One region of the Bradyrhizobium sp. USDA3010 genome, then DNA from elsewhere that is predicted to be linked to it. Evidence: predicted binding sites of a transcription regulator. Region 1 holds the regulator's gene; each other region holds the start of a gene.
What was found. The regulator LexA, encoded in region 1, represses DNA repair genes until DNA is damaged. The targets are predictions, from matches to a motif close to TGTTCNNNNTGTGTTCNG.
Positions count from the first base shown of each region.

Region 2: AC066Y_RS11945 (helicase-related protein) is a predicted target of LexA. The motif match lies at 2,694-2,711, and genes of this name have one in related genera.
Region 3: uvrA (excinuclease ABC subunit UvrA) is a predicted target of LexA. The motif match lies at 1,228-1,245, and genes of this name have one in related genera.

Region 1 covers NZ_JBWJZD010000002.1:478,579-482,757, reverse strand. The annotation lists gene AC066Y_RS05345 (HAD family hydrolase) at 1-96, shown strand, start outside; gene AC066Y_RS05340 (molybdopterin molybdotransferase MoeA) at 110-1,321, shown strand; gene lexA (transcriptional repressor LexA) at 1,553-2,257, shown strand; gene AC066Y_RS05330 (hypothetical protein) at 2,500-2,928, shown strand; gene AC066Y_RS05325 (hypothetical protein) at 3,074-3,301, shown strand; gene AC066Y_RS05320 (ComEC/Rec2 family competence protein) at 3,298-4,179, opposite strand, start outside.
Region 2 covers NZ_JBWJZD010000006.1:63,076-67,254, reverse strand. The annotation lists gene AC066Y_RS11945 (helicase-related protein) at 1-2,479, opposite strand, end outside; gene AC066Y_RS11940 (DUF3108 domain-containing protein) at 3,087-3,917, opposite strand.
Region 3 covers NZ_JBWJZD010000018.1:81,505-85,683, forward strand. The annotation lists gene AC066Y_RS25200 (hypothetical protein) at 1-181, shown strand, start outside; gene AC066Y_RS25205 (outer membrane protein) at 418-1,077, shown strand; gene uvrA (excinuclease ABC subunit UvrA) at 1,332-4,179, shown strand, end outside.

The DNA of each region.
Region 1 (4,179 bases):
GGCGCGCGGGCGCGCGGCCTTCATGCCATCCACGTGACATCGACGGATGACGTGGCGAGGGCTCTGACTGCACTTGGTCTTGAACATTTGGATTGAAGGAGCTCCGAGCGTGGCCCTGATGCCGGTTGCCGATGCCCTGTCCGCTGTCCTCGCCGGCGCCGAACCGCTGCCGGAGGAGATGGTCGCGCTCGATGCCGCCTACCACCGCACCCTGGCGCGCGACCTCGCCGCCCGGCGCACCCAGCCGCCGCAGCCGATGTCGGCGATGGACGGCTATGCCGTGCGTGCGGCCGACGCTGGTGATCTGAAGGTCCGGCTCAGGGTGATCGGCGAAGTCGCCGCCGGCCGGCCGTTCGAGCGCACGGTCGGCGCCGGCGAAGCGGTGCGGATCTTCACCGGCGGCGTGATCCCCCATGGCGCCGACGCCGTCATCATTCAGGAAGACACCGCCGTCGACGGCGACCACATCACGATCACGGAGCTAGCTGCCGCCGGACGGCACATCCGCCCGGCCGGCGTCGATTTCCGTGAAGGCGACGTGCTGCTCGCGGCCGGCAGCCGCCTCTCCGATCGCGCGCTGTCGCTGGCGGCCGCCATGAACCATCCGGAGCTCGCGGTGCACCGCCGTCCCAAGGTCGCGGTGCTGGCGACCGGCGACGAGCTGGTGATGCCGGGCTCGACGCCCGGCCCCGGCCAGATCGTCTATTCCAACGGCTATGCGCTGCGGGCGCTGGCGCGCGCCGAAGGTGCCGAGACCGTCGATCTCGGGGTTGCCGCCGACACGGTGGAAGCCACCACCGCCGGCATCCGCCGGGCGCGCGAGACCGGTGCCGACATCCTGATCACGACCGGCGGCGCCTCGGTCGGCGACCACGACCTGGTCAAGCAGTCGCTGGAGGCCGAGGGCGTCGAGATGGCGTTCTGGCGGATCGCGATGCGGCCCGGCAAACCGATGATGCATGGCCGGCTCGGCGCGATGCGGGTGATCGGCCTGCCCGGCAATCCGGTGTCCTCCTATGTCTGCGCCTTCCTGTTTCTCGTGCCGTTGATTCGGGCGCTGAGCGGCCGGAAAGCGATTCACCATCGCCGCGCGAGCGCATTGCTCGGCCGCGACCTCACCGCCAACGACCAGCGCGAGGACTATCTGCGCGCTCGCCTCGAGGAGCGCGAGGACGGCACGCTGATCGCAACGCCTGTCACGCAGCAGGACTCGTCGCTGCTCGGGAATCTCGCTGCGGCACGGGCACTTCTCGTGCGTCCGCCGTTTGCGCCTGCCGCCGTCAAAGGCAGCGAATGCGAGATCCTGACGCTGCCTGAGTGACAGCGCAGTTTGGATCGCTTGAGCGCTCACCGGATGCGTTCACCGGAAATTAAGTGGTTGCGGAACACATATCGAACATATAGTGTCCGTTCATGATTTGTTTCGAGTACTGGTGTGTACAAATGGGAGGCCGCGAGGGAGCGCTTGTGATGAGCACCGTGCTCCTGAGGTCAGGCCCCGCCTGAAAAGTCTCGGAATCGAACGACGCTACCAACCGGGGGAATACTCGAGATGCTCACGCGCAAACAGTACGAACTTCTGCGTTTCATCAATGAACGTCTGAAAGAGGCCGGCGTACCGCCCTCCTTCGACGAGATGAAGGATGCGCTCGACCTGCGCTCGAAGTCCGGAATCCACCGCCTGATCACTGCACTGGAGGAGCGCGGCTTCATCCGCCGCCTGCCCAACCGCGCCCGCGCCATCGAAGTCATCAAGCTGCCCGAGCTCTCGGCCGGCGGCGGCAACGGCCGCCGCGGCTTCACCCCGAGCGTCATCGAAGGCACCCTCGGCAAGCGCACCAGCACGCCGCCGATCGCCGAGGACGACGGCAACCGTCCGGTCGCGGTCCCCGTGATGGGCCGGATCGCTGCCGGCACGCCGATCGAGGCGCTGCAGACCCGCAGCCACACCATCAGCGTGCCGCCCGACATGCTCGGCTCCGGCGAGCACTATGCGCTGGAAGTGCGCGGCGACTCGATGGTCGACGCCGGCATCCTCGACGGCGACATGGCGCTGATCCAGCGCAACGACGTCGCCAATACCGGCGACATCGTGGTGGCGCTGATCGACGAGGAGGAAGCCACCCTGAAGCGCTTCCGCCGCCGCGGCGCGTCGATCGCGCTGGAGCCGGCCAATACCGCCTATGAAGTGCGCATCCTGCCGCCGAACCGGGTCCGCATCCAGGGCAAGCTGATCGGCCTCTATCGCAAATACTGATGGCGGCAAGGAACGAGCGACACATCGGATCGTTCCTTGAATGATAGCGTAACGTGCGGCCTACCCGATGCGCTCCGATACCTCTCACGCAGCGTCGCGTGTTTGTGATCGGGAGCGTTGGGCGACCAGTCGTACAATCGCCCAGAAACGAGGAGACACTCGTTCGCTATCGTCCACTCTGGTAGAGGCCCTATGCCTCAAGGAGAGGCACGGGTCGCTACCTCGATTTGAGGAGCCATCCGATGTGTGACTATAGTCTGCACGCCGTGGCGTCGCGCCCCGCCATTGTTGGAGAGACGCTGATCACCACGACTTTCCGCGGGACGTCGACCCGCGGCTTTGCTTCGGAGACCGATCCCACTGTCGCGGTCTGCATGCTGCCGGGCACCGAGCTCGCTTTCGCCGAGAACGTTCGCTACGACAGCCGCTGGATCTGGACCAAGACGATGAACTTCCGCGTCGGCGTGTTCAACGAAGTCGAGCCCGACGTTCCCGATCGCCATCATGACGCGGTCGAATTCCCCGACGGCAGCCATGTGCTGGTGACCCAGCTCGTCGAGGGACAACGCGTCAGCGTGCTGCAATTGCCGGCACTGCATCCGCCGGTCGAGCAGAAGCCGAAGGTTGTGGAGCGGCGGCCCTCCGCATTTGCGTCGCTGTTTTTGGGTTGAACGCATCGTCGCCGCGGAATGAGCTGTCCGGCGGCGGGTGACCTAAGCGATTTCGAGCGACCCCGGACGCCGGGTTCCGGGGCGCGGCTGGAGAATTGCGTCGGCGCGCGCCTTGGCGCATCATCGGGCACGGAGGACGTGCGTGGTGGTCGACAAGGTCACATGGCAAAAGGCCGGACGCGTCACGGAGCCGGGCCGGTATATGTTCCGGTTCGGCTGGCTGACGGTGACGGCTGACGACCTGAAGGTCTGGGAGCAATTCCCCGAGGCTTCCTTCACCCTCGTCAAGAAGCCCGACGCCGGCCCCGACTCCGACGAATACCACCTCGGCCTGTTCGAGCTGCCCACCGGCACCTCGCTCGATCCGGGCTAATCCTCGGCCTGCAAATCGGTCTCGGCCGGCGTCGTATCGACGGCGGGCCGCGGCGCGCTGGCGGGCGTGCGCAGCGTCGTCTCGCTCTCGCTATCGCCGGGAACCGCCGGCGACCACGGCCGGTCGATCCCGCCGGGCTTGACCGCATCGATGGCATAGCCGTCCCTGATGCGCCGCAGCACCAGCGCGCCGTGGCGCCGCAACCGCTCGGCATCGATCACCGAAGCCGCGCAATCCTTCGGCGCCGGACGCGCGCTCACGATCAGCGCCGCACGCTCGCAATCGTCGGCCAATGCCTCCGGCCGGCTCGCCAGCGCGACGAAGGCGCCGCGGGGACCTTGCGTCACGCAGCCGCTCGGATCGCAAGAGACACCCTCACCGAGCGATGCGTCGGTGGCGATCCGCGCATCGGCATCCGCCGCCAGCCACTCCTTCACGAGAAAGGCATCCTTGGCGCTGTGCATCAGATGCAGCCGCCCGTCGCCGCCCCGCACCGCGACGTTGCGCCCGTCGGCAGAGACCAGCACGTCGGGCTGCGGCACCCGCACCGCCCAGACCGAAGCCACCACCAGCAGCATCGCACCCGACCAGCGCAGCGGCGAACGCAGCAATCCGAGCAGGATCAGCCCGGCGCTCGCCAGGATCATCGGTCCGACGCCGAACGCCGCCATCCGACCGACTGCGCCGGGGAGCGCTGCGACCCATTGCGTCACCAGGATCATCCAGTCGATGCCGAACCCCATGATCGCCCAGAACACGCCGTCGAAGCCGAACGGCATGGCGAGCAGCCCGAGCAGGCCGGCCGGCATCACGACCGCCGACACAACCGGCATCGCCGCAAGGTTCGCCAGCAGCCCGTAGGGCGTCACGCGATGGAA
Region 2 (4,179 bases), on a different contig from region 1:
CGACTGCCTTCGGCGGCAGCGGCGGACGGCGGTCCATGCGGTAGCCGAGCGCGCGCAGGATCGAGGCAAAGTCCTCACCGGCGGAGCCGGTCAGCGACGTCATCGCCTGCGTGACGACAAAGCCGCGGCCATCGAACGCACCGGCGGGCTTCTCGCCCGGCGAGGTCTCGCGCCAGGCCAGCGCCGGACGGATCAGATCGGCGAGCCGCTCGAGAATGTCGACGCGCACCGCGCGCTCGCCGCACTGGCGATAGCCGAGCACGCGATAGCCGTCGCGCGGCAGGGCCTTGTCGACCGGGAACGAGGTGCGGCCGCTGGAGGCGAGATGCTGCACATTCGACAGCGCGCCCATGTCGACATTGCTCTGCTTCTCGGCCCACAGCAGCGACGCCAGCGAGCGCGCCGCGGGCTTGAGCAGCTGCGGGAAGTAGATGTGATAGGCACCGAAGCGCACGCCGTATTTGCGCAGCGCGGCGCGCGAGGGCTGGTCGAGATCCTTCATCTCGGCGGCGATCTTGCTGCGCTCGAGCACGCCGAGCGCCTCGACGAGCTGGAAGGCGATGCCGCGGGCGATGCCCTGGATATCCTCGGCCTTGGACAGTTCGAACAGCGGCCCGAGCAGCTTCTCGATATGCGTCTTGAGCCAGAGATCGAGCCTGGTCTGCACGGCTTCGCGCGAGGCGCCGGTCAGCCGCTCGTCGGAGATGATGCGCAGGCGCGGATGCAGCGCGTCGTCGGCGGCCACCAGCTTGGCCACCGCATCGCCGGTCCAGCGGATGGTGCCATCGGAGGTCAGCACGAACTGCTCGTCGGGGGCGGCGCCCAGTTTCTCGGCACGCGTATCGATCTCGCGCGCCAGCACCTGCTGTGCGGCGGCCTGTAGCGCCTTGGCGTCGCTGCCGGCCTCGGCCGCATCAGGTGCGAAGGTGAAACCATCGAGCCGGCCTATCACGTGGCCTTCCACGATCACTTCACCGGTCTTGCCAATTTCCGTATTCAAAACTGAGTTCTCCCGCAGGCGGCGCATCAATACACTGGTCCGCCTGTCAACGAAACGCTCCGTGAGCCGTTCATGCAGCGCATCGGACAATTTATTTTCGAGCTCGCGCGTGATCCCCTGCCAATGGTCCGGGTCGTAGAGCCAGTCCGGCCGGTTGGCAACGAAGGTCCAGGTCCGGATCTGCGCGATCCGGCCCGATAGCGTGTCGATATCGCCGTCGGTCCGGTTGGCCTGGTCGACCTGAGCGGCAAACCATGCGTCAGGGATACGCCCCTTTTGCATCAGGAAGCCGTACAGCGTGGTCACGAGTTCGGCATGGGCGGCCGGCGACAGCTTTCGGTAGTCCGGAACCTGGCAGGCCTCCCACAGCCGCTCCACCGCGGCCGGCCCATGCGCGAATTCGCGCACATCGGCGTCGCGTGCGACATGTTCGAGCACCCGCAGGTCCTCGGCCACCGGGGCCCGCGTCAGTGCCTCATGATTGGGCGTCAGCGCCAGCGATACCTGCAACGCGCCGAGCGAGGCGAAATCCAGCCTGGCGTTGCGCCATTGCAGCATCTTGACGCTGTCGAAGGTGTGGTTCTGCAGCGCATTGACGAGTTCCGGCTCGAACGGCGCGCAGCGGCCGGTGGTGCCGAAGGTGCCGTTGCGCGTGGCGCGCCCGGCACGGCCGGCGATCTGCGCGAATTCGGCCGGCGTCAGCCGGCGGAACTGATAGCCGTCATATTTGCGGTCGGAGGCGAAGGCGACGTGGTCGACGTCGAGATTGAGCCCCATGCCGACCGCATCGGTGGCGACGAGATAATCGACGTCGCCGTTCTGGAACATCTCGACCTGCGCATTGCGTGTGCGGGGCGAGAGCGAGCCCAGCACCACGGCCGCGCCGCCATGCTGGCGTCGGATCAGTTCGGCGATCGCGTAGACCTCGTCGGCGGAGAACGCGACGATCGCGGTGCGCCGCGGCTGCCGCGTGATCTTGCGGTCGCCGGCGAATTCGAGCTGCGAGAGCCTGGGCCGCGTGACGATCGAGGCGCCCGGCAACAGCCGCTCGATGATCGGCCGCATCGTGGCTGCGCCAAGCAGCAGCGTCTCATCGCGGCCACGGCGGTTGAGCATGCGATCGGTGAACACATGCCCACGCTCGAGATCGGCCGCGATCTGGATTTCATCGACCGCGAGAAAGGACACGTCGAGATCGCGCGGCATCGCTTCCACGGTCGAGACCCAGAAGCGCGGCGCCTTCGGCTTGATCTTCTCTTCGCCGGTGATCAGCGCGACATTGTCGACGCCGGCGCGGGCCGCGACCTTGTTGTAGACCTCGCGCGCGAGCAGCCGCAGCGGCAGCCCGATCAGGCCGGACGAATGCGCCAGCATGCGCTCGATGGCCAGATGCGTCTTGCCGGTGTTGGTCGGCCCCAGCACCGCAGTGACGCCTGCGCCGGGCACGCGGTCATTTCCGAACGAAGTTGAGAAAGCCATATTTTGCAGGTGTTTCTTTGATCGATGCGCGGCTGTTAATCGTCATTGCGAGCGAAGCGAAGCAATCCATTCGGATTGCTTGCCGCGACATATGGATTGCTTCGTCGCTGCGCTCCTCGCAATGACGCGGAAATCCCGAAACTGATCGATCATGGACACCATCTGAGGCGAATCTGTCTCACAATGCGACGCTTTCTGCGCCGCCCTTAAGCTTCGGAACGAGTCCGGAACGAATCGCGCCCGAATCGGTGACTCCATTCCAGGCCTGAAACGTTCACCGCAACATCTCGGGCAGGCTGACGGCGGCGGCACTAGATCAAGTTTGAGAGGGCTCCACAAGCACGGGATATGCGGACTGAATTCCTTAAGTTCCAGAGGCGGCCGAGTCGAATCAGAAGCGGGCAAGAGTCAACTGGATTCCGGTGACGTTTGTTGCATTCGGTTCACCTCGCCCCGCTTGCGGGGAGAGGTCGGATCGCCCTTGCGATCCGGGTGAGGGGGTACAGGTCTCTCCCTTGTCACAGCTCGCGGTGAAAGCCCCTCACCCCAACCCTCCAAGCGCGAGCTTCGTCGTCTCGCCCCCGCAAGAGCGGGGCGAGGGAGAAGGCTACTGCGTCTTTGCCACGCGCGGCGGCGCGGCTGTGGTGACGAACGAGGTGGCTTCCAGCATGGCCTGGCCGAGCGGGGTCGGGATCGTCATGCGGAACGGCACCAGAAGACGGGTGCCCGCGATCGGCACGAAGGCGACCTCGATGTTGCGCTGGGCGGCGAGATATTTGATGACAGGGCGATCCGGGATGTAGCCCGAGATCGGCACGAAATAGAGCGCGCAGACCAGCGCCGGGCCGTGATAGCCGCGCTCGGCTTTCACGATCTCGACGCGCTTGAAATCGAGCTTGAGGTCGTAGCGCATGCGGCCGTCGAACACGCCGGCGCCGGTGCGGCAGACATCCGGGCTCATCAATTCGGCATTGCCGGGCGCGCGCAGGAACGAGCCGGTCATCGGATCGAACACGTTCTTCTTCTGCGCCTCGGTCACCGGCAGCCGGTCGGCATCGACCGGCGGCTCCGGCTCGATCGTGGATTCCTTGATGCCGCCACCCGCCAGCACCATCCGGATGGTCTCCGACTTCTTCGAGGTGGTGGTGGTGGCGGTGTAGGAGATGGCCGCCAGCGCGCCGTTGACGACGCGGCCCTGCGAGGCGCCCGAGCCGCTGCCGCCGGAAAACGCCTTCAGGAGGCCTGCGGTGCCGCCCTGGGCCGAGGCCGAGAAGCTGTCGTCGCCGATTTCGATGGTCCAGCTGCCCTTGCCGACCGGGATACCGGCGAGCGTCGCCTCATACTGGGCGTCGAGCCGCCCTTGCGCGCTCGCGCGCTCGGCGCAAAACAGCAAGAGGGCACCGGCGCACAGACCGACGAGCCGGCCGAGCGGGGGCAAAAGGGCAATGGCGGTGGTCACTTAACCTACCTGACGGTCCTGCTATCGGCGCTCTATCCGTTGTCCATTTGGCATTCAATTCGGCCGGACAACGGGCGCATCTGTTATGGAACCAAGACTTGCAGCCGAATACGCCCTTTATATGGTTGCCATATCCGCCGTTAAGTGGCTGGTAGCGCTTATGAACCGCCATTTCCCGGGGCGTCCATGCGGCGATATAATCTTGACGCTCGGGCATTCTCCCCCTATACACCCGCGGTTC
Region 3 (4,179 bases), on a different contig from region 1:
CCGCCTTGTTGCGCAGCCGAGCGCGCCGGACCAGTACATCGATCTCGGCAAGGTCGCGCCGATCCAGTACACGCCCGCGATCAACGATCGCTCGGAATGGAAGGACACGTTCCACACCGTCAAGCTCGGCATCAATTACCACTTCAACGCGCCGAGCCCGGTCGTATCAGCGAAATACTGAGCTACCGGCAGTCGCGCGCCGCACCCGCACAGCGAACACAAGAGCCGGCCTTGCGCCGGCTTTTTTCCTGCGAGCAAGCGCACGCCTCGCGCGGGCCATTTTCCGTGCATTGTGGTTTCACGGATACACAACTTCCAAGATTTCTATGTAGAAACACCTGATCGTCACACGACACTGCTGTGACGTTCCCTTCAATGTTTGAAGGGACAACAAGAAAATGGGACTGGGACTTGAAAATCAGGAATGTTTTGCTGGCATCGGCCGGCATGTTTGCCCTCAGCGCAATTGCACCGGCAATGGCCGCCGATATGGCAGCCCGCGCGCCTTACGTGAAGGCTCCGCCGCCGGCCGCGATCTACAACTGGACCGGCTTCTACATCGGCGGCTTCGGTGGCTATGCCAGCGAGGAGTCCGGCAATCCGAAGATGGAAGGCGGCTTCGCCGGCGGCACCATCGGCTACAACTGGCAGACCAGCAACATCGTGTACGGCCTCGAGGCCGACGGCGCGTGGGCTGACGTCGACGCTTCGGCCAGCACGCTCGGCGTCACCGTGAAGAGCAAGGTCGACGCGCTCGGCACCGTGCGCGGCCGCATCGGCTTCGCCGTCGACAAGGTGCTGTTCTACGGCACCGGCGGCTACGCCTGGGTCGACAACAAGATCAGCGTCAGCGCGCTCGGCGTGACCGCTTCGCAGAGCAACTTCCACTCCGGCTGGACCGTCGGCGCCGGCATCGAGGCGTTCATCGCGCCGCAGTGGTCGGTCAAGGGCGAGTATCTGTATCGCAGCCTCGGCAGCGAGACCTACTTCGGCGTGCCTTCCCCCGACCTCAATCTGCACAGCGTCCAGTTCGGCGTGAACTATCACTTCGGCGGCCCGATCGTCGCCAAGTACTGAGCAGAGTACTGGATTCAAGCAATCATCCGATCTCGGAAAGGCCGGCCTCGCGCCGGCCTTTTTGCGTCTGGGAACCCGTCCTGCTGACGGCTGCTGCCATCAGGCAAACTATCCGTTGATGGTCTCAACTCAGCACTGGAAATCTGCCGCCGTTCTTCCTACGTTCCAGTCTTCTCACCCATCGGCGCAAGGTCCCGGCAGCACCGGCGATGCGCGCCCAAAAGGCGCCCGATCATGCGCCCGGAAATGTCGCTATGGATGAAGTGCTCAAGGCGAAGCGCCAACAGACCGCCGGCTCCTCATCGCGCGCCATCACGATCCGCGGCGCGCGCGAACACAATCTGAAGAACATCGACGTCGAGATTCCGCGCGACAAGCTCGTGGTGTTCACCGGCCTGTCCGGCTCCGGCAAGTCGTCGCTCGCATTCGACACCATCTATGCCGAGGGCCAGCGCCGCTACGTCGAGTCGCTGTCGGCCTATGCGCGCCAGTTCCTCGAGATGATGCAGAAGCCGGATGTCGACCAGATCGACGGCCTGTCGCCGGCGATCTCGATCGAGCAGAAGACCACGTCGAAGAACCCGCGCTCCACCGTCGGCACCGTCACCGAGATCTACGACTATATGCGCCTGTTGTGGGCGCGCGTCGGCGTGCCCTATTCGCCGGCCACGGGGCTGCCGATCGAGAGCCAGATCGTCTCGCAGATGGTCGACCGCGTGCTGGCGCTGCCGGAAGGCACCCGCCTCTATCTGCTGGCGCCGGTCGTGCGCGGCCGCAAGGGCGAGTACAAGAAGGAGCTCGCCGAGTACCTCAAGAAGGGTTTTCAGCGCGTCAAGATCGACGGCACCTTCCATGAGCTGTCCGAGGCGCCCGCGCTCGACAAGAAATTCCCGCACGACATCGACGTCGTGGTCGACCGCATCGTGGTGCGCCCCGACCTCTCCCAGCGCCTCGCCGAAAGTTTTGAGACCGCGCTGAAGCTCGCCGAGGGCCTCGCCGTGATCGAATACGCCGACGCGCCGGCGGCGGCACCGGCTGAGGACAAGAAGAAGACCGCAAAAATCCACGACAAGAGCGGGCCCGAGCGCATCCTGTTCTCGGAGAAGTTCGCTTGCCCGGTGTCCGGCTTCACGATCCCGGAGATCGAGCCCAGGCTCTTTTCGTTCAACAACCCCTATGGCGCCTGCCCGGCGTGCGGCGGCCTCGGCGTCGAGCAGCATATCGACGAGGACCTGGTCATCCCCGACAAGGAGCTGACCTTGCGCAAGGGCGCGATCGCGCCGTGGGCGAAATCGTCCTCGCCCTATTACATCCAGACCCTGACCGCGCTCGGCAAGCACTACAAGTTCACGCTCGACACCAAGTGGAAGGACCTGACCAAGAAGGTGCAGGCCGCGCTGCTGCACGGCTCCGGCGACGACGAGATCAAGTTCTCCTATGAGGACGGCGTCCGCTCCTACGACACCAAGAAGCCCTTCGAGGGCGTCGTCACCAACATCAACCGCCGCTACCGCGAAACCGAGAGCGAATGGGCGCGCGAGGAGCTCGGCAAGTATTTCTCCGACGTGCCCTGCGCCGGCTGCAACGGCTATCGGCTGAAGCCGGAGGCGCTGTGCGTCAAGATCGGCGGCAAGCACATCGGCGAGATCTCCGAGCTCTCGGTCAGGCGCGCCGGCGAATGGTTCGAGACCGTGCCGGAAGCGCTGAATGCGCAGCAGAACGAGATCGCGACGCGCATCCTGAAAGAGATCCGCGAGCGCCTGACCTTCCTGCTCGACGTCGGCCTGAACTATCTGACGCTGTCGCGTTCGTCAGGCACGCTGTCCGGCGGCGAGAGCCAGCGCATCCGCCTGGCCTCGCAGATCGGCTCGGGCCTGACCGGCGTGCTCTACGTGCTGGACGAGCCGTCGATCGGCCTGCACCAGCGCGACAATGCCCGCCTGCTCGACACGCTGAAGCGGCTTCGCGACCTCGGCAACACCGTGGTCGTGGTCGAGCATGACGAGGACGCCATCCGGCTCGCCGACTATGTGCTCGATATCGGACCCGGCGCCGGCATGCATGGCGGCCACATCGTCGCCGAAGGCACGCCCGACCAGATCATGCGCAACCCGAAATCGCTGACCGGCAAGTACCTCACCGGCGAGCTTTCGGTTCCCGTGCCCGACCGGCGGCCGCCGAACCACCGGCGCACCATCAAGGTCATCAACGCCCGCGGCAACAATCTGAAGAACGTCTCGGCCGAGATCCCGCTCGGCCTGTTCACCTGTGTCACCGGCGTCTCCGGCGGCGGCAAGTCGACCTTGCTGATCGACACGCTCTACAAGTCGATCGCGCGCAAGCTGAACAACGCCAGCGAAGGCGCGGCCCCGCACGACCGCATCGAGGGCCTCGAGCACATCGACAAGATCATCGACATCGACCAGTCGCCGATCGGCCGCACCCCGCGCTCGAACCCCGCGACCTATACCGGCGCCTTCACGCCAATCCGCGAATGGTTCGCCGGCCTGCCCGAGGCGAAGGCGCGCGGCTACGAGCCCGGGCGCTTCTCCTTCAACGTCAAGGGCGGCCGCTGCGAGGCCTGCCAGGGCGACGGCGTCATCAAGATCGAGATGCACTTCCTGCCCGACGTCTACGTCACCTGCGACACCTGCAAGGGTAAGCGCTACAACCGCGAGACGCTGGAGGTGCTGTTCAAGGGCAAGAGCATCGCCGACGTGCTGGACATGACGGTCGAGGAAGCCGCCGAGTTCTTCAAGGCGGTGCCACGGGTGCGCGAGACGTTCCAGACCCTGCACCGCGTCGGTCTCGACTACATCCATGTCGGCCAGCAGGCGACCACGCTGTCCGGCGGCGAGGCCCAGCGCGTCAAGCTGGCGAAGGAGCTGTCAAAGCGAGCCACCGGCCGCACGCTCTACATCCTGGACGAGCCGACCACCGGCCTGCACTTCCACGACGTCGCAAAACTGCTCGAGGTGCTGCACGAGCTGGTCGCCCAGGGCAACACGGTTGTCGTGATCGAGCACAATCTCGAAGTCATCAAGACCGCCGACTGGGTGATCGACCTCGGCCCCGAAGGCGGCGACGGCGGCGGCGAGATCG